Regions from separate parts of the Streptomyces sp. NBC_00727 genome, predicted to be linked through region 2. Evidence: riboswitches for the same ligand, from Rfam matches in the RefSeq annotation. Region 2 holds a riboswitch; each other region holds the start of a gene.
What was found. A riboswitch is a leader RNA that binds a small molecule or an ion and turns the genes downstream of it on or off. The one in region 2 is predicted to bind thiamine pyrophosphate.

Region 1: linked by a shared signal. The riboswitch ahead of OG242_RS29550 (purine-cytosine permease family protein) and the one ahead of thiC (phosphomethylpyrimidine synthase ThiC) in region 2 are both predicted to bind thiamine pyrophosphate.
Region 3: linked by a shared signal. The riboswitch ahead of thiO (glycine oxidase ThiO) and the one ahead of thiC (phosphomethylpyrimidine synthase ThiC) in region 2 are both predicted to bind thiamine pyrophosphate.
Region 4: linked by a shared signal. The riboswitch ahead of OG242_RS24245 (thiamine ABC transporter substrate binding subunit) and the one ahead of thiC (phosphomethylpyrimidine synthase ThiC) in region 2 are both predicted to bind thiamine pyrophosphate.

The regions. Positions count from the first base shown of each region.
Region 1 is NZ_CP108981.1:6,548,512-6,552,836, reverse strand. Features, by position in the region: gene OG242_RS29565 (sulfatase-like hydrolase/transferase) at 1-27, opposite strand, end outside; gene OG242_RS29560 (ROK family transcriptional regulator) at 231-1,466, shown strand; gene OG242_RS29555 (formylglycine-generating enzyme family protein) at 1,463-2,443, shown strand; TPP riboswitch at 2,501-2,595, shown strand; gene OG242_RS29550 (purine-cytosine permease family protein) at 2,586-3,968, shown strand; gene OG242_RS29545 (TROVE domain-containing protein) at 3,975-4,325, opposite strand, start outside.
Region 2 is NZ_CP108981.1:3,533,285-3,537,609, forward strand. Features, by position in the region: gene OG242_RS15955 (IclR family transcriptional regulator) at 1-441, shown strand, start outside; gene OG242_RS15960 (SsgA family sporulation/cell division regulator) at 543-980, shown strand; gene OG242_RS15965 (YibE/F family protein) at 1,061-2,392, opposite strand; TPP riboswitch at 2,463-2,598, shown strand; gene thiC (phosphomethylpyrimidine synthase ThiC) at 2,591-4,325, shown strand, end outside.
Region 3 is NZ_CP108981.1:1,625,404-1,629,728, forward strand. Features, by position in the region: gene OG242_RS07195 (Rv2175c family DNA-binding protein) at 1-364, opposite strand, end outside; gene OG242_RS07200 (NAD(P)/FAD-dependent oxidoreductase) at 430-1,665, opposite strand; TPP riboswitch at 1,748-1,859, shown strand; gene thiO (glycine oxidase ThiO) at 1,857-3,032, shown strand; gene thiS (sulfur carrier protein ThiS) at 3,029-3,247, shown strand; gene OG242_RS07215 (thiazole synthase) at 3,250-4,044, shown strand; gene pknB (Stk1 family PASTA domain-containing Ser/Thr kinase) at 4,227-4,325, shown strand, end outside.
Region 4 is NZ_CP108981.1:5,318,562-5,322,886, reverse strand. Features, by position in the region: gene OG242_RS24250 (ABC transporter permease) at 1-1,539, opposite strand, end outside; gene OG242_RS24245 (thiamine ABC transporter substrate binding subunit) at 1,626-2,729, opposite strand; TPP riboswitch at 2,812-2,928, opposite strand; gene rlmN (23S rRNA (adenine(2503)-C(2))-methyltransferase RlmN) at 2,999-4,105, opposite strand; gene OG242_RS24235 (phosphatidate cytidylyltransferase) at 4,195-4,325, opposite strand, start outside.

The DNA.
Region 1 (4,325 bases), 3.0 Mb from region 2:
CAGGAACAGGACGTTGCGCGGAGCCACTCGGGCCGCCCTTTCGGTGGTCGTGCTCACAGTGGTGACGGGAGCCGGCCGGGCAGGTTGCGGGGTGCTCGAGCGGGCCGGCTCCGGCGATTGACGGGAACTGTAGGGAGGTCCACTTTTTTACGTCAACCCTCGGGAATAAACATTGTGTGAATTCGTCCGGCGCGTTGACAGAAAGCACTTGACCGATCGACCATGCGTCCATGACCGAACGCACCGATGCCCTCCAGCGCCTGCGCAGAGCCAATGAAGCCGCCGTACTGGGCGAGCTGCGCAGGTCGGGGGCGCTCAGCCGGGGCGAGCTCAAGGACCGGGTCGGTCTCTCCCGTACGACCCTGTTCGCGATCGTGTCCGACCTGCTGGAACGCAACGCGGTCGTCGAGCAGCCCGCCCCCGATCCGGGGCAGCCGAGGGGGCGCGGCCGGCCGGCCCTGGAGATCTCGCTCAACTCGCACGGCGCGGAACTGATCGGCATCGACCTCCAGCGCCACCACATCCACGTGGTCGTCGCCAACTGCGCCCATGAGATCGTCGGCCGGAACAGCGCCCCGGTCCCGGCGGACAGCCAGGCAGCCGAACGGGCCGCGCAGGCGATCCGGGCGGTCGAGGAACTGGTGCGGCGCGAGAACATCAGCCTCGCCCCGGTCCAGGGCATCGGCCTCGGCCTGCCCGGCTTCGTGCAGAATCCGGCGTCCGCCGACCGGCACGCGATGACCCCGTTCGCCGGGCACGTCGCCGCCGAACTCGGCCGGCACTTCGGCGCCCCGGTGCTCACCGACAACAACTCCCGGCTGGCCGCGCTCGCCGAGGTCACCTGGGGTGCGGCACGGGGCTTCGACAACGCCGTCTACCTGCGCTGGTCCCAGGGCGTCGGCGGCGGGCTCGTCGTCAACGGCTCACTGGTGCACGGCGCCCACGGCGCGGCCGGCGAGATCGGGCACACCAGCTGCGACCCCGAGGGCAAGCCCTGCCACTGCGGCGGCCGGGGCTGCCTGGAGGGGCTGATCTCCGTCCCGGCCCTGCTCGCCGCCTGCGCCGAGCGCGGAGTGGACGCCGGGGACGCGGACGAGCTGATCGCGCTCGCCGCCGAGGGCCGGCCGGAGGTGGCCGATGTGCTCCGGGGAGCGGCCGTCACCGCGGGCCGGGTGCTCGCCGCGCTCGCCGCCCAGGTCGATCCGGAGTGCGTCGTCGTGTACGGGGAGCCGGCCGCGCTCGACGACCTGGTCCTCGCTCCGATCAGGGAACAGATCGCTACGCTCTCTCTGCCGTCCGCCCCCCGCTCCATCGAGGTGCGCGGTTCCGCCCTCGGCGGCGAGGCGGCGGCGCTGGGCGGTGTGGCCCTGCTGCTGCGCACCACGGGCCAGGACCTGGCGGAACTGCTGGACCGCCCGGCGCCGGTCCCGGCGGGCTCCGCCCACGACGAACGGACTTCCCCATGAGCGCCTGCTGCGGGCCGGGCCGTGAGAGCGCGACCACGGCCGCCCCCGTCACCACGGCCACCACTCCCCCGGCCGGCTTCGCCGTGCCCGAGTGGAGCACCGCCGACCTGCTGCGCGGCACCGTCGCCGTGCCCGGCGGGCCGTTCCTGATGGGCGGCGCCGACGAGGACGCGTTCCCCGCCGACGGGGAGGGGCCTGTCCGGGAGGTCGTGCTCGCCCCGTTCCGCATCGACGTGGCCTGTGTGACCAATGCCGGGTTCGCGCGCTTCGTCAAGGCCACCGGCTACCGCACCGAGGCCGAACTCATCGGCTGGTCCTACGTCTTCGGCGCCTTCGTCCCCCGCGAGGCACGCCATGCGGTGCTGCCCGGGACGGTGCCCGGCGCGCCCTGGTGGAGCGCTGTAACCGGGGCCTGCTGGCGGGCGCCCGAGGGGCCCGGCACCTCGATCGGCGACCGTCGGGACCACCCGGTGGTCCATGTGTCGTGGAACGACGCCACCGCCTACGCCCGCTGGGCCGGGAAGCGGCTGCCCACCGAGGCCGAGTGGGAGAAGGCGGCCCGGGGCGGACTGGTCCGGGCCCGCTTCCCCTGGGGCGACGCGCTGACCCCCAAGGGCCGGCACCGCTGCAACATCTGGCAGGGGGACTTCCCGGTCCGCAACACCCGCGAGGACGGCTACGCGGGCACCGCGCCCGTGAAGGCGTACGCCCCCAACGGCTACGGGCTGTACAACGTCTCGGGCAACGTGTGGGAGTGGTGCGCCGACCGGTTCAGCGCCGACTGGCACGTACCGGACCGCCCGGAGACGCGGATCGACCCGGCCGGGCCGCCCGAGGGCGGCAACCGGGTGCTGCGCGGCGGCTCGCACCTGTGCCACCGCTCGTACTGCAACCGCTACCGGGTCGCCGCCCGTACGTCCAACACACCCGACAGCACCACAGGTCACGGCGGGTTCCGCTGCGCGATGTCCCTCTGAGCGCCGGCGGCCGGCCCCCGCTCGGACCCGCACATCCCTCCGGCTATCCTGGCCGCCACACCGGACACGGGGTGCCCTGCGACAGGGCTGAGATCACACCCGTCGAACCTGAACCAGTTAGCACTGGCGGAGGGATGTCTTCATGTCGTTGTCGCATGCCCGGGACGAGCGCGCCGCTTTCGGCGGGCGCATGCCCACCGCGCCCGGCGATCTGCGCGTCGAGGCGCACGGGATAGCCCCGGTCCCCGAGGACCGGCGCTACGGCGGCCCCGGGCGGCTGTTCACCGTCTGGTTCGCGCCCAACCTGACCATGACCGGCGTCTTCACCGGCACCGTCGGCATCGCGCTGGGCCTGGACTTCGGCACCGCCCTCGCCGCCGTCGTGCTCGGCACCCTCGTCGGCGCCGCGCCCACCGCGTATCTCGGCACCTGGGGCAGCCGGACCGGGGCCGGGCAACTGCCGCTCGCACGGCTGGCGTTCGGGCCTGGTGTGGTGCTGCCGGGCGCGCTCCAGTGGCTGTCCTCGATCGCGTGGGACGCGCTGATCGGTCTGTTCGGCGGGGACGCGCTGGCGCAGTTGTGCGGCTGGCCGTTCTGGCTGGGCGTCCTGGTCATGATGGCCGCGCAGGGTGCGCTGGGCGTGCTGGGCTACGAGGTGATCCACCGGCTCCAGACCGTCATGACCTTCGCGCTCGCCGCCGCCTTCGCGGTCCTCGCGACCAAGCTCCTGAACGGTGTCGACCCGGTGACCAGCGGGTCCGTGCACGGCGCGGACCGGGCCGGCGCCTTCGTCCTGACCTGCACCATCGCCCTGAGTCTGGCGCTGTCCTGGGCCCCCTACGCCAGTGACTTCAGCCGCTATCTGCCGCGCGAGACGTCCCGGCCGCGGATGTTCTGGTGCACGCTGGGCGGGATCAGCGCCTCCTTCGTGGCGGTCCAGACGATCGGGCTGTGGGGCGCCTCGGTCTTCACGGACCAGACCGCGCGCGGCGTCGACACGCTGCTGGGCGGCGGCGCGCTCGGGGCGTTCGGGCTGCTCGCGGTCGCGCTGGCCGCGCTGTGCAGCAACGCGATGAACGACTACAGCGGTTCGCTGGCGTTGCAGACGATGGGTGTACGTGTGCCGCGCCCGGTCGCCGCGGCGCTCGCCGCCGCCCTCGGCTTCCCGCTGGTGCTGTGGATGCACGCGGCGGACACCACGGCCCGCTTCCAGAACGTGCTGCTCCTCGTCGGCTACTGGATCCCCGGCTTCGTGGCGATCGTGTCCGTGGACTGGCTGGTGCGGGCGAGGGACCGGCGCGGCGCCCCCGTCGACCTCGCCGCCGAGCACGCCCGGCCGCGCCCGTGGTGGCCGGCGCTCGCCGCGTTCGCCGCGGCCTTCGCGGCGGCGGTGCCGTTCATGAGCACCGGCCTGTACGTGGGCCCGGTGGCCGAGGCGCTGCACGGCGCGGACCTGGCGTACGGAGTGGCGTTCCTCGTGGCCCTCGTGGTGTACGCCCCGCTGCGGATGCGCCGGCGCCCCTGACCGGGCTCACTCCTCGACGGTCCACGGCCAGACCGCCCGGCGGCCGTTCTCGATGAGGCCGGCCATCCGGAACGCCGCGTCGGTGAGCCCGCCGAAGGTGTGCCGGTTCGGGCCCGTGGGACCGTTGGCCGGCCGGTACCCGGCGAGGTTCCAGGTGTGGACCGGGACCTTGCGCGGCACCGGGTCGGACCCCCGGGGGCCGTAGGGCAGGGCCTGTTCGTCGGTGACGAGCAGCACCCGGTCGTGGTCCAGGTAGTGGGTGCGCAGCGCCTTCGTGGTGTCGGTGCCGCCGAGCCGGTGGAACCGTTCCAGCACGTCCAGGACCGGTTCGCCGGGTGCGTACGGGACCGGTGCGCT
Region 2 (4,325 bases):
TACCGCGAGGGTGAGATCGAACTCCTCGCCGTGGCCGACACCCCCGAGCAGCCGGCGGTGGACGAGTGGGCGGCCTTCCGGGAGACCGGGCACGCGCACGCGATCGGCCAGTGCCTGCTGAGCCGGCTCGACGAGAAGGCCCGCGAGGACCACTTGGACCGGCACCCGGTCCGCCAGCTGACCCGGTATTCCGTGCGCGACCGCTCGGCGTTCCTCGCGCGGCTGCGGTCGCTGGAGCGTACGGAACCGGTCATCGAGCGACAGGAGTACGCGCTCGGGACGGTCTGTGCGGCCATCCCGATCGTGGCCGGATTCACCGCCGCCGCGATGGCCATTTCTCTCCCCCTCGACGAGGAAGAACGGTTGCTCCCCGCAGTCGAACGGTTACGCGCTGAAGTGGCCAGCCTCTTGCGTTCGTTCGTGTTCTCTATCAGTATCTGAAAAATCACTCCTTGTGATCTGCTATCGCGTGCACCACGATGGCGTCAATAGGGCCACGGGGGATCATTCCTGGCCAGATTCATCTACTGCGGGGTTGAACGATGCGTGAGTCGGTTCAAGCTGAGGTCATGATGAGCTTCCTCGTCTCCGAGGAGCTCTCATTCCGTATCCCGGTGGAGCTCCGGTACGAAGTGTGCGATCCGTACGCGATCCGGATGACCTTCCATCTGCCCGGCGACGCCCCCGTCACCTGGGCCTTCGGTCGCGAGCTGCTGCTCGACGGCCTCAACAGCCCCAGTGGTGACGGCGATGTGCACATCGCGCCGACCGAGCCCGAGGGCCTGTCCGATGTCCACATCCGGCTGCAGGTGGGCGCCGACCGTGCGCTCTTCCGGGCGGGCACGGCACCTCTTGTCGCCTTTCTCGACCGTACGGACAAGCTGGTGCCGCTCGGGCAGGAGTGCACGCTGGATGACTTCGACGGCGACTTGGAGGAGGAGCTGGGGCGCATTCTGGCCGAAGAGCAGAACGCCGGCTGAAGAAGCCCGGTGTTCTCGGGCCCTCCATGCCACTCGAACAAGACACCTGCCGATCGGGTGAATCACGCTCCGTGTTCCAGTCAGGACCTCGCCCGCCGTCGTCGGCCCCGGCCGCTCCGCACGGGTGCCGAAGCTCCGGCTTCCGCGCCGAGCCCCGTGCGGTCCGCTGTGACGACCACTGCCGCGAGCGCGGTCGTCACCGGTACGGAGGCGACCAGCCCGATCGAGCCGACGAGGGTGCGCACGATCTCCTCCGCCACCAGCTCGCTGTTGGCGACAGTGCCGACGCTGCTCTGCGCGACCGTGAACAGCAGCAGGAGGGGCAGCGCGGCGCCGGCATAGGCGAGCACCAGGGTGTTGACCACCGAGGCGATGTGATCGCGTCCGATTCTGGTCCCTGCCCGGTAGAGCTGCTTCGCCGTCATGGTGGGGTTCGCCTGGCGCAGCTCCCAGACCGCCGAGGTCTGGGTGACGGTGACGTCGTCGAGCACCCCGAGGGAGCCGATGATGACACCGGCCAGCAGCAGGCCGCTCATGTCGATGTGCGGATACAGGCCGTGGATGAGGCCGGTGTTGTCGTCGGTGTTCCCGCTCAGGCTCGCCCAGCCGATGAAGAGTGAGCCGAGCAGCCCGATCAGGAGCAGCGAGACCAGGGTGCCGATGACGGCGACGGAGGTGCGGGCGGTCGGTCCGTGGCAGATGTAGAGAGCGATCAGCATGATCGCGCCCGCCCCGACGACCGCCACCACCAGCGGGTTCGAGCCCTGCAGGATGGCCGGAAGGATGAACAGGGTCAGGATCGCGAACGACAGCGCGAGCGCCACCAGGGCCATGACCCCGCGCATCCTGCCCACCAGCACCACCGCGAGGGCGAAGATCCCGGCCAGCAGCATCAGGGGGAACTTCCGGTTCACGTCCGTCACGGAGTACTGGAGGTCATGGGGCGCGTCCGGGGCGTACGCCACCACCACTCCCTGGCCCTCCCGCAGTTGTCTGGGGGCGTCCGGCTGGACCACCTCGACGAACCGGCGTCCCTTGTCGGGGCCACTGGTGACCTCGACGGTGGCCTTCTCGCAGAGCCCCCCGTCGGCCTTCGGCTCCCCGTCGGGCGGGTCGGTCGCGCCGTCGACGGGGAGCTGGGCGGCGTTCACGTCCTTGCAGTCCACCTTGACGACACCCACCACCTTTCCCTGCTGGGTCTGCCGGTCGAAGCCGACGCCGGTCCGTTCGTGCGCCGGCGCACCACCCGGCCATAGCGCGACGAGACCGACGATCACGGCGGCTGCGAAGGGGATCAGCACCGCGGCGATCACCTTGCGCAGATGGGCGGATACAGGCGCGGCCGGGCCATGGCTGTGTGCGTGGGCCTGCTGATGGCCCTGCGGGTCTGGGTCGCGATGAGGGGGCGTCACCGGCCGATCATCGCAAGAAGGAAGAGGCCCTCTGTTCAGCTCGCCCGTCCAGGGGCTAGCGTGGTGGCACCTTTGCACACGCGGGAGCTCGGAGCACCGGGCTGAGAGGGCGCTGACCGCCGTACGTCCGTACGGCAGTGATGCTGCGCCGACCGCCGAACCTGTTACCGGGTAATGCCGGCGTAGGGAGTAGGTCTCATGACCACATCGGACACACGCACGCCTGCCTCCAATCAGGGCGACGAGGCCGGGAAGTCCATCGGCTGGCACAAGGGGTACGTCCAGGGGCAGCGCCCGGACATCCGGGTGCCGGTCCGTCAGGTGCACCTCACCAACGGCAAGGACGTGACGCTGTACGACACGTCGGGGCCGTACACCGATCCCGCCACCGCGACCGACGTCCGCCGCGGACTCGCGCCCCTGCGGGAGAACTGGATCATTGCCCGCAGCGACACCGAGGAGTACGCGGGCCGCCCCGCCCGTCCCGAGGACGACGGGCTGAAGCACACCTCGCCACGGGGCGGGCTGCGCAACCTGGACGCGGTCTTCCCCGGCCGCCCGCGCCGACCGCGGCGCAGCCGGGACGGGCGGCCCGTCACCCAGCTCGCGTACGCCCGCAGGGGCGAGATCACCCCGGAGATGGAGTACGTCGCGGTCCGGGAGAACGTGGCGGCCGAGGTGGTTCGCGAGGAGATCGCCGCAGGGCGCGCGGTGCTGCCCGCCAACGTCAACCACCCGGAGAGCGAGCCGATGATCATCGGGAAGCGGTTCCTGGTGAAGGTGAATGCCAACATCGGCAACTCCGCGGTGACGTCCTCCATCGAGGAGGAGGTGGACAAGATGACGTGGGCGGCCCGGTGGGGCGCGGACACGGTCATGGACCTTTCCACCGGCCGCAACATCCACACCACCCGTGAGTGGGTTCTTCGCAATTCACCCGTACCGATCGGAACCGTTCCTCTCTACCAGGCCCTGGAAAAGGTCGATGGCAGGGCGGAGGAGCTGACCTGGGAGATCTACAAGGACACCGTCATCGAGCAGGCCGAGCAGGGCGTGGACTACATGACGGTGCACGCCGGCGTACGCCTGCCGTACGTGCCGCTCACCGCTCGCCGCAAGACCGGCATCGTCTCCCGCGGCGGCTCGATCATGGCGGCCTGGTGCCTGGCGCACCACAAGGAGTCGTTCCTGTACGAGCACTTCGAGGAGCTCTGCGAGATCCTCGCCGCTTACGACGTGACGTACTCACTGGGCGACGGACTGCGCCCCGGGTCGATCGCGGACGCCAACGACGAGGCCCAGTTCGCCGAACTGCGCACGCTCGGTGAGCTGAACACGGTCGCCAAGAGGTTCGGGGTGCAGACCATGATCGAGGGGCCGGGGCATGTCCCGATGCACAAGATCAAGGAGAACATCGACCTCCAGCAGGAGATCTGCGAGGAAGCGCCGTTCTACACCCTCGGCCCGCTGACCACCGACATCGCGCCGGCGTACGACCACATCACCTCGGGCATCGGTGCGGCGATGATCGCCTGGTGGGGTACGGCGATGCTCTGTTACGTGACGCCCAAGGAGCACCTCGGGCTGCCGAACCGGGACGACGTGAAGACCGGGGTCATCACGTACAAGATCGCGGCCCATGCCGCCGACCTGGCCAAGGGGCACCCGGGCGCACAGGAGTGGGACGACGCGCTGTCGGACGCCCGGTTCGAATTCCGCTGGGAGGACCAGTTCAACCTGGCGCTCGACCCGGACACGGCGCGGGAGTTCCATGACGAGACGCTGCCCGCCGAGCCTGCCAAGACGGCGCACTTCTGCTCGATGTGCGGTCCGAAGTTCTGTTCGATGAAGATCAGCCACAGCATCAGTGAGCAGTTCGGCGGCCCGGAGAGCGCGGAGGCGACGGCCGAGGAGGTCGCGGAAGGGATGCTCC
Region 3 (4,325 bases), 1.9 Mb from region 2:
AGACGGCGAGCGCCTGGGCGCGGCGCTTCACCTCCGTGCCGCGATTCTCACTCAGTGCCTGCGCGGGCGTGCCCGGCAGGGTCGGGTCGGGAGTGAAGAGCCATTCGAGCATCTCCTCGTCGGAGTAGCCGTCGTCCTTCAGGAGTGTCAGGGTCCCGGAGAGGCCCTTGACCACCTTGTCGCCGTCGATGAAGGCGGCGGGCACCTGAAGCGCCCGGTTCTCCCCACGGCGTACGGCGATGAGCTGGCCCTCCTTGACCAGCTGCCGCACACGCGTCACCTCGACATCGAGCATTTCCGCGATGTCGGGCAGGTAGAGCCAGGCGGGGACGAGTGCATCGGTCTTTGCGTCAATCTCGGTCACGGGACAAGCCTGCCATCCCGGACTGACAGCCGAAACCCGGACTCGGCTCTTCAGGTCCCGGGCGGTTACGGCAGAACCGCCGACTTGAGCGGTACGGAGGGGTCCCCGGCCCGGTCCGCGTCGAGCCGGGCCCCCGCCTCGACGAGCCGGCGCCCCTGGGCCAGGTCGCGCGGGCGGCCGACCGCGAGCACCGCGACCAGGACGCCGTCGCGCAGCCAGCACACGGACCAGGCGGGTTCGGCCGGGTCGCCGCGCCACAGCAGGGTGTCCGCGTCCGCGTGGTGTCCGGCGTACTGCACGAACCGGCCGAACTGCTCGGACCAGAAGTAGGGCACCGGGTCGTAGGGCGGGACGTCCGCCGTGCCCTCGGCCGCGATGTGGGCGGCGGCGGTCCTCGGGCCCTGGAGGGCGTTGTCCCAGTGGTGGACGACCAGGCGGGTGCCGTAGCGGGCGGAGGGGAAGGAGGCGCAGTCGCCGACGGCGTACACATCGGGGAGCGAGGTGCGCAGCGCCGCGTCGGCCGTCACCGAGCCCTCGGGCCCGAGCGCGATGCCGGAGCCCGCGAGCCAGCCGGTGGCGGGGCGGGCGCCGATGCCGACGACGACCGCGTCGGCCCGGAGGGCGCGCCCGTCGTCGAGGACCACCGCGCCAGGTTCGACGCGGGCCACCCGGGCGCCGGTGAGGAGCCGGGCGCCGCTCTCCTCGTACCAGGCGGCCATCGGGGCGGTCACCTCGGCGGGCAGGGCGCCGGCGAGCGGGCGGTCCGCGGCCTCCACGACGGTGACCTCGCAGCCGGCGGCGCGGGCGGCGGTGGCGAACTCGGCGCCGATCCAGCCGGCGCCGACGACCACGACGGGGTGCCCCGCCTCCAGGACGGGCCGCAGCCGGGCCGCGTCGTCGAGGGTGCGCAGCAGGTGGACGCCGGGCACGCCGTCGGAGCCGGGCAGGGCGACGGGTTCGGCGCCGGTGGCGAGGACCAGGACGTCGTAGGGGACCGGGCCCGCCGAGGTGTCCAGCTCGTGGTCGCCGGCGCGCACACCGGTGACCTCGCAGCCCAGGCGCAGGGTGATGCCGAGGGCCTCGAAGCCGATGTCGAACGCGGACTCCTCGGCCTTCCCGAGCAGCACCGCCTTGGACAGCGGAGGCCGGTCGTAGGGCTGGTGGGGTTCGGCGCCGATGAGGGTGACGGGGCCGGTGAAGCCCTGTTCCCGCAGGGCGACCGCGGTCTGGACGCCCGCCATGCCCGCGCCCGCGACGACGACCCGGCGCCCCGTCCGCTCTGCCTGCTGCTGCTCGCTCACCTGTCCACCTTACGTACCTGACGAGGAGTCAGGGAAGGGAGGGCCCGGCCGCCGTCGTCCCGGCGGGGTTTAGGCTGGCCACCGTAAGACACGCGGGAGCCCGGACGCACCGGGCTGAGAGGGAGGCTGGCGGCCTCCGACCGTACGAACCTGATCCGGGTCATGCCGGCGAAGGGAGGGGCTGGACGCCCATGCGTACCCATCGCACCGACGGGACCGACGTCCTCGTCATCGGGGGCGGCATCATCGGCCTGGTGACCGCCTGGCGGGCCGCGCAGCGCGGTCTGTCCACCGCGCTCGCCGACCCCGAACCCGGCGGCGGAGCGGCCCGGGTCGCGGCCGGAATGCTGGCCGCCGTCACGGAGCTGCACTACGGCGAGGAGACGCTGCTCGGGCTCAACCTCGCCTCCGCCAGGCGCTATCCGGCGTTCACGGCCGAGCTGGAGGAGGCGAGCGGCCGGGACATCGGCTTCCGCGCCTGCGGCACCCTGGCCGTCGCGCTGGACGCCGACGACCGCGCCCATCTGCGCGAACTCCACGAGCTGCAACGCCGCTCGGGCCTGGAGTCGGAGTGGCTGACCGGGCGCGAGTGCCGCCGCCTGGAACCGATGCTCGCCCCGGGCGTGCGCGGCGGGCTGCGGGTGGACGGCGACCACCAGGTCGACCCGCGCCGGCTGGCCGCGGCCCTGCTCACCGCCTGCGAACGGGCCGGTGTGGTCTTCCACCGCCGCCACGCCGACCGCCTCTCGGTGGTGGCCGACCGGGCCGTGGGAGCCGTGCTCGACGACGGTACGCAGGTGGCCGCCGACCAGGTCGTGCTCGCCGCGGGCAGCCTCAGCGGCCGGCTCGCCGGGGTCCCCGCCCACGTCCTGCCGCCGGTCCGCCCAGTCAAGGGCCAGGTGCTGCGCCTCACCGTGCCCCCGGCGTACGCCCCCTTCCTCTCGCGCACCGTGCGGGCGGTGGTCCGGGGCAGCCACATCTATCTCGTACCGCGCGAGAACGGCGAGCTGGTCGTCGGCGCCACCACCGAGGAGATGGGCTGGGACACCACCGTCACGGCGGGCGGGGTCTACGAGCTGCTGCGCGACGCCCACGAGCTGGTGCCCGGCATCACCGAGCTGCCGCTGACCGAGACCCGCGCCGGGCTGCGCCCCGCGTCCCCCGACAACGCCCCGCTGCTCGGCCGCACCGCGCTGCCCGGCCTCCACCTCGCCACCGGCCACCACCGCAACGGCGTGCTGCTCACCCCCGTCACCGGGGACGCCATGGCGTCGCTGCTGGCCGACGGCGAGCTGCCCGAGGCGGCCCGCCCCTTCTCCCCCGGCCGGTTCTCACCCGCCCCCGCACCCCTGGAGCAGCCCGCATGACCGAGCCCACCGCGCTCACCGTGTCCGTGAACGGCGCACCGGTCGCCGTCGCCGCGGGCACCACCCTGGACGCCCTCGTCGCGACGCTGACCGACGCGCGGACCGGGGTGGCCGCCGCGCTCAACGAGACCGTCGTGCCGCGCGGCCGGTGGACCGCCGCCGCGCTCACCGAAGGCGACCGGGTCGAGGTCCTGACCGCGGTCCAGGGAGGCTGACCGTGTCCGACGACCTCTTCACCCTCGGCGGCGCCGAGTTCACCTCCCGGCTGATCATGGGCACCGGCGGTGCGCCCAGCCTGGACGTGCTGGAGCGGTCCCTGACCGCGTCCGGCACCGAGCTGACCACCGTCGCCATGCGCCGCCTCGACCCGACCGTGCAGGGCTCGGTGCTCTCCGTGCTGCGGAAGCTGTCCATCCGGGTGCTGCCGAACACCGCCGGCTGCTACACCGCCGGGGAGGCCGTGCTCACCGCCCGGCTCGCCCGCGAGGCGCTGGGCACGGACTGGGTCAAGCTGGAGGTGGTGGCCGACGAGCGCACCCTGCTGCCCGACCCGGTCGAGCTGCTCGACGCGGCGGAGACGCTGGTGGACGACGGTTTCACCGTGCTGCCGTACACCAACGACGACCCGGTCCTGGCGCGGAAGCTGGAGGACGTGGGGTGCGCGGCGGTCATGCCGCTCGGCTCCCCCATCGGCTCGGGCCTGGGCATCCGCAACCCGCACAACTTCCAGCTGATCACCGAACAGGCCCGGGTGCCGGTGATCCTGGACGCGGGCGCCGGGACGGCCTCGGACGCGGCGCTCGCCATGGAGCTGGGGTGCTCGGCCGTGATGCTCGCCTCGGCGGTGACCCGTGCCCAGGAGCCGGAGCTGATGGCCGCCGCGATGCGGCACGCGGTGGAGGGCGGGCGGCTCGCCCACCGGGCCGGGCGCATCCCGCGCCGCCACTTCGCCGAGGCGTCCTCGCCGACGGCCGGGCGGGCGGTGCTGGACCCGGAGCGGCCGGCCTTCTGAACGCGATGAGCCGCCCCGGTCCGGACCAACGTGCCGGAATCCACAGTTCCGGTGCCGGAAGGCCGCTGGAAGCCGGGATTCCGGCCCCTGGCGGCACGCCCCTGTCACGGCTCGGCTTCAGTACTGCGCCGGGTTCGCTCCGCGGCGGCGGGCCTGTCCGTGGCGGCTCGTAGACTCGCATGGTGGATACGACCCTCCAGGACCCCCTCGTCGGGCAGCTGCTCGACGGCCGCTACCGCGTCGATGCCCGCATCGCCGTGGGCGGCATGGCCACGGTCTAC
Region 4 (4,325 bases), 1.8 Mb from region 2:
CATCAGGATGGTGCTGAGGGCCATGGCCTGGCCGTAGTTGAGCTCCCCGGACCGGCCCAGCAGCCGGGCCACGGCCACCGGAAGCGTCGGGTTGTCCGGACGCGCGATGAACACCGTCGCCCCGAACTCCCCCAGTGACACGGCGAACGCGAACCCGGCGGCGACCAGCAGCGCCCTCCGCACCAGCGGGAAGTCCACCTCGCGCCAGGCCCGCAGCGGCGAGGCCCCGAGCACCGCCGCGGCCTCGCGCAGCCGGGCGTCCACCGCCCGCAGGACCGGCAGCATGGTCCGTACGACGAAGGGCACCCCGACCAGCGCCTGGGCGAGCGGCACCAGGATCCAGGAGGTACGGAGGTCGAGCGGCGGCTTGTCCAGGGTGATCAGGAAGCCGAAGCCGACGGTCACCGCGGAGACCCCGAGCGGCAGCATCAGCAGCGCGTCGAAGCCCCGGACGAGCCGGCCGGCCCGCCGGGTGAGCGCGGCGGCGGCGAGGCCCCCGACGACCAGGGCGATCAGGGTCGCGACGAGGGCGTAGCGCAGCGAGTTCCCGATCGCCTCGATGGGCGCCACCAGGAACGTACCGCTGTTGGCGTCCGCCGAGGTGAGCGCGCGGTAGTAGGCGAGCCCGGAGCCGCCGAGCGAGCGTTCCACCAGCACGGCGAGCGGCAGCAGTATCAGCACGAGCACGCTCAGCAGCACTCCGCCGAGCAGCGCCCACTGCCCGGCACCGCTCGGCCTGCGCGCCGTCTGTGCCGGGTCGACCAGCTTCAGCGCACGCTCCCTGCGGCGTACGGTCCAGGCGTGCACGGCGAGGATCGCGCCGACGGCGGCGAACTGCACGAGCGTCAGCACGGCGGCCGTGGGCAGGGCCAGCAGTTGCGCGGTCTGCCGGTAGATCTCCACCTCCAGCGTGGAGAAGCCGGGCCCGCCGAGGATCTGTACGACCCCGAAGGAGGTGAAGGTGAAGAGGAAGACCATCAGCGCGGCGGCGGCCACGGCCGGGGCGAGCGCGGGCAGCGTGACGCGGCGCCAGGCGGTGAACCTGCTCGCGCCCAGCACCCGGGCGGCCTCCTCCTGACGCGGGTCGAGCTGCGCCCAGAGCCCGCCGACGGTGCGGACGACGACCGCGTAGTTGAAGAAGACGTGGGCCAGCAGGATCGCCCACACGGTGGTGTCGAGCCGTACGCCCCACAGCTCGTCGAGCAGCCCGCCGCGTCCGAGCAGCGCGAGGAAGGCGGTGCCGACGACGACGGTCGGCAGCACGAACGGCACCGTGACGACGGCGCGCAGCACCTGCTTGCCGGGGAAGTCGAACCGGGCGAAGACATAGGCGCCGGGCAACGCGATCAGCAGGGTCAGCGCGGTCGAGGCGAGCGCCTGCCACAGCGTGAACCACAGGACGTCACGGATCTCCGGCCGGGCCAGCACCTCGCCGAACCGGCCGAACTGCCAGACGCCGTCCGCCTTGAGCCCCCGGCCGACGATCGCGGCGACCGGGTAGGCGAAGAACACGGCGAAGAACGCGACGGGCACGGCCATAAGCCCGAGCCGCACCGCGGTCCCGCGCCGGGCCCGGGCGCGTGCGGACCTCCCGCGCGCGCCCGGTCCGCGTACGGGAGTCTTCGTTACTTCACTACGAGCGAGGACCATGACCGGACCCACTGCTCACGGTTCTTGGCGATGGTGTCCGGGGCGACGGTCGCCGGCTTGTCGGCGGTGGCGCCGAACTTCGTGAAGAGCTCCGGCACCTTCGCGTCCTTGGCGACCGGGCTGACGAACATGGTCAGCGGCATGTCCTCCTGGAACTTCTTCCCGATCAGGAAGTCCAGCAGGGCCTTGCCGCCTGCCTCGTTCTTCGCCCCGTCCAGCAGACCGGCGAACTCGATCTGGCGGAAGCAGGTCCCGGTGGCGACCCCGGTGGGCGCGGTCTTGGGCTGCGGGTCGGCGTACAGCACCTCGACGGGCGGGCTGGAGGCGTAGCTGACGACGAGCGGCCGGTCGGCCTTGGCCTTCTTGCCGCCCGCGGAGCCGGAGAACTCCTCGTTGTACGCCTGCTCCCAGCCGTCGACGACCTTGACGCCGTTGTCCTTCAGCTTCTTCCAGTAGTCCTGGTAGCCGTCCTCACCGAAGGTGGCGACGGTGCCCAGCAGGAAGCCGAGGCCGGGCGAGGAGGTCGCGGCGTTCTCGGTGACGAGCAGGTTCTTGTACGCGGGCTTCGCCAGGTCGGCGAAGGTCTTCGGCGGCGCGAGCTTCTTGTCGGCGAAGTACTTCTTGTCGTAGTTGACGCAGATGTCGCCGGTGTCGACCGGGGTGACCCGGTGCTTGTCCGCGTCCAGCTGGACATCGGCCGGGACCCGGTCGAGCCCCTTGGCCTCGTACGGCGTGAACAGCCCGTTGTCGAGGGCGCGCGAGAGCAGGGTGTTGTCGACGCCGAAGAAGACGTCGCCGCGCGGGGAGCCCTTGGTCAGGATCTCCTGGTTCAGGGCGGCGCCCGCGTCACCGCTCTTGAGGACCTTGACGGTGTAGCCGGTCTGCCGGGTGAACTCCTTCAGCACGTCCTTGGAGGCGTTGAAGGAGTCGTGGCTGACCAGCGTGACGGTCTTGGAGCCGGAGCCCTTGGTGGATCCGGAACCGGACGCCGAGTCGTCGGAACTCCCGCAGCCGGCCAGCGCGGTGACGCCGAGCGCGGCGGCGACGGCCGCGACCGCGGCCTTCTGGGTGGTGCTCATGTGTGATTCCTCCTGGAGTGACCAGGAAGAGACGCGGCCCTGCCCGCACCGGTGGAAACCGGAAGCGGGCAGGGCGCAACAGCTTGAGTATGGTCCGAACTTCCTACCCGGAATGACCCGGGCGAGGTTCAGAGGGTCTGCGGCCAACCTGTCCTTGGTGCCGCACTCTCAGCGCTGTGGCGCTCCCCTGTCGGAATATGCAGTTGATTTCGGCCCCAGGCTACACGGCCGTTTTCGGCCGCGGTTCCGCATGCCCGGGCCGCTCGCCCTCAGCGCTCGGAGGCCGCCAGCTGTCCGCAGGCGCCGTCGATCTCCTGGCCCCGGGTGTCGCGGACGGTGACCGGCACGCCGTGGCTCGCGATGGCCTCGACGAACGCGCGCTCGTCCTCGGGCCGCGACGCGGTCCACTTGGAGCCGGGGGTCGGGTTGAGCGGGATCAGGTTGACGTGGACGCGCCTGCCTTTGAGGAGCCGGCCCAGCCGGTCGCCGCGCCACGCCTGGTCGTTGATGTCGCGGATCAGGGCGTACTCGATGGAGATGCGGCGGCCGGACTTCTCCGCGTACTCCCACGCGGCGTCCAGCACCTCACGGACCTTCCACCGGGTGTTGACCGGCACCAGGGTGTCGCGCAGCTCGTCGTCCGGGGCGTGCAGCGAGACCGCGAGGCGGCACTTGAAGCCCTCGTCGGCGAACCGAAGCATCGCGGGCACCAGGCCGACGGTGGACACGGTGATCCCGCGCTGCGAGAGACCGAGGCCGTCGGGCTCGGGGTCGGTCAGCCGGCGGATCGCGCCGACGACGCGGTTGTAGTTGGCCAGCGGCTCGCCCATGCCCATGAACACGATGTTGGACAGCCGGGCGGGGCCGCCGGGGACCTCGCCGTCGCGCAGGGCGCGCATGCCGTCCACGATCTGGTGGACGATCTCCGCGGTCGACAGGTTGCGGTCGAGACCGGCCTGCCCGGTCGCGCAGAACGGGCAGTTCATGCCGCAGCCGGCCTGCGAGGAGATGCACATGGTGACCCGCTCCGGGTAGCGCATCAGGACGGACTCGACCAGCGTCCCGTCGTGCAGCTTCCACAGGGTCTTGCGGGTGGTGTCGTCGTCGCAGCTGATGTGCCGGACGACGGACATCAGATCGGGGAACATCGCCTCGGCGAGCTTGTCCCGCGATCCGGCCGGGATGTTGGTCCACTCGGCCGGGTCGTGCGCGTACCGCGCGAAGTAGTGCTGCGAGAGCTGCTGGGCGCGGAACGGCTTCTCGCCGATCGCGGCGACGGCTTCCCTGCGCTCGGCGGGCGTGAGGTCGGCGAGGTGCCGCGGCGGCTTCTTGGCTCCGCGGGGCGCGACGAAAGTGAGTTCTCCGGGCTTAGGCATGGTTCTTCCAGTGTCGCAGACGGAACGGCGAAGGCCCGCCGCCCTGTGGACGACGGGCCTTCGTACGGAAAACCGCAGGCCGGAGCCGGTCAGCCGGAGCCGACGAAGAGGACGAGCAGCAGCCAGACCACCGGGGCGGTCGGCAGCAGGGAGTCCAGCCGGTCCATGATCCCGCCGTGGCCGGGCAGCAGCGTTCCCATGTCCTTGATGCCGAGGTCCC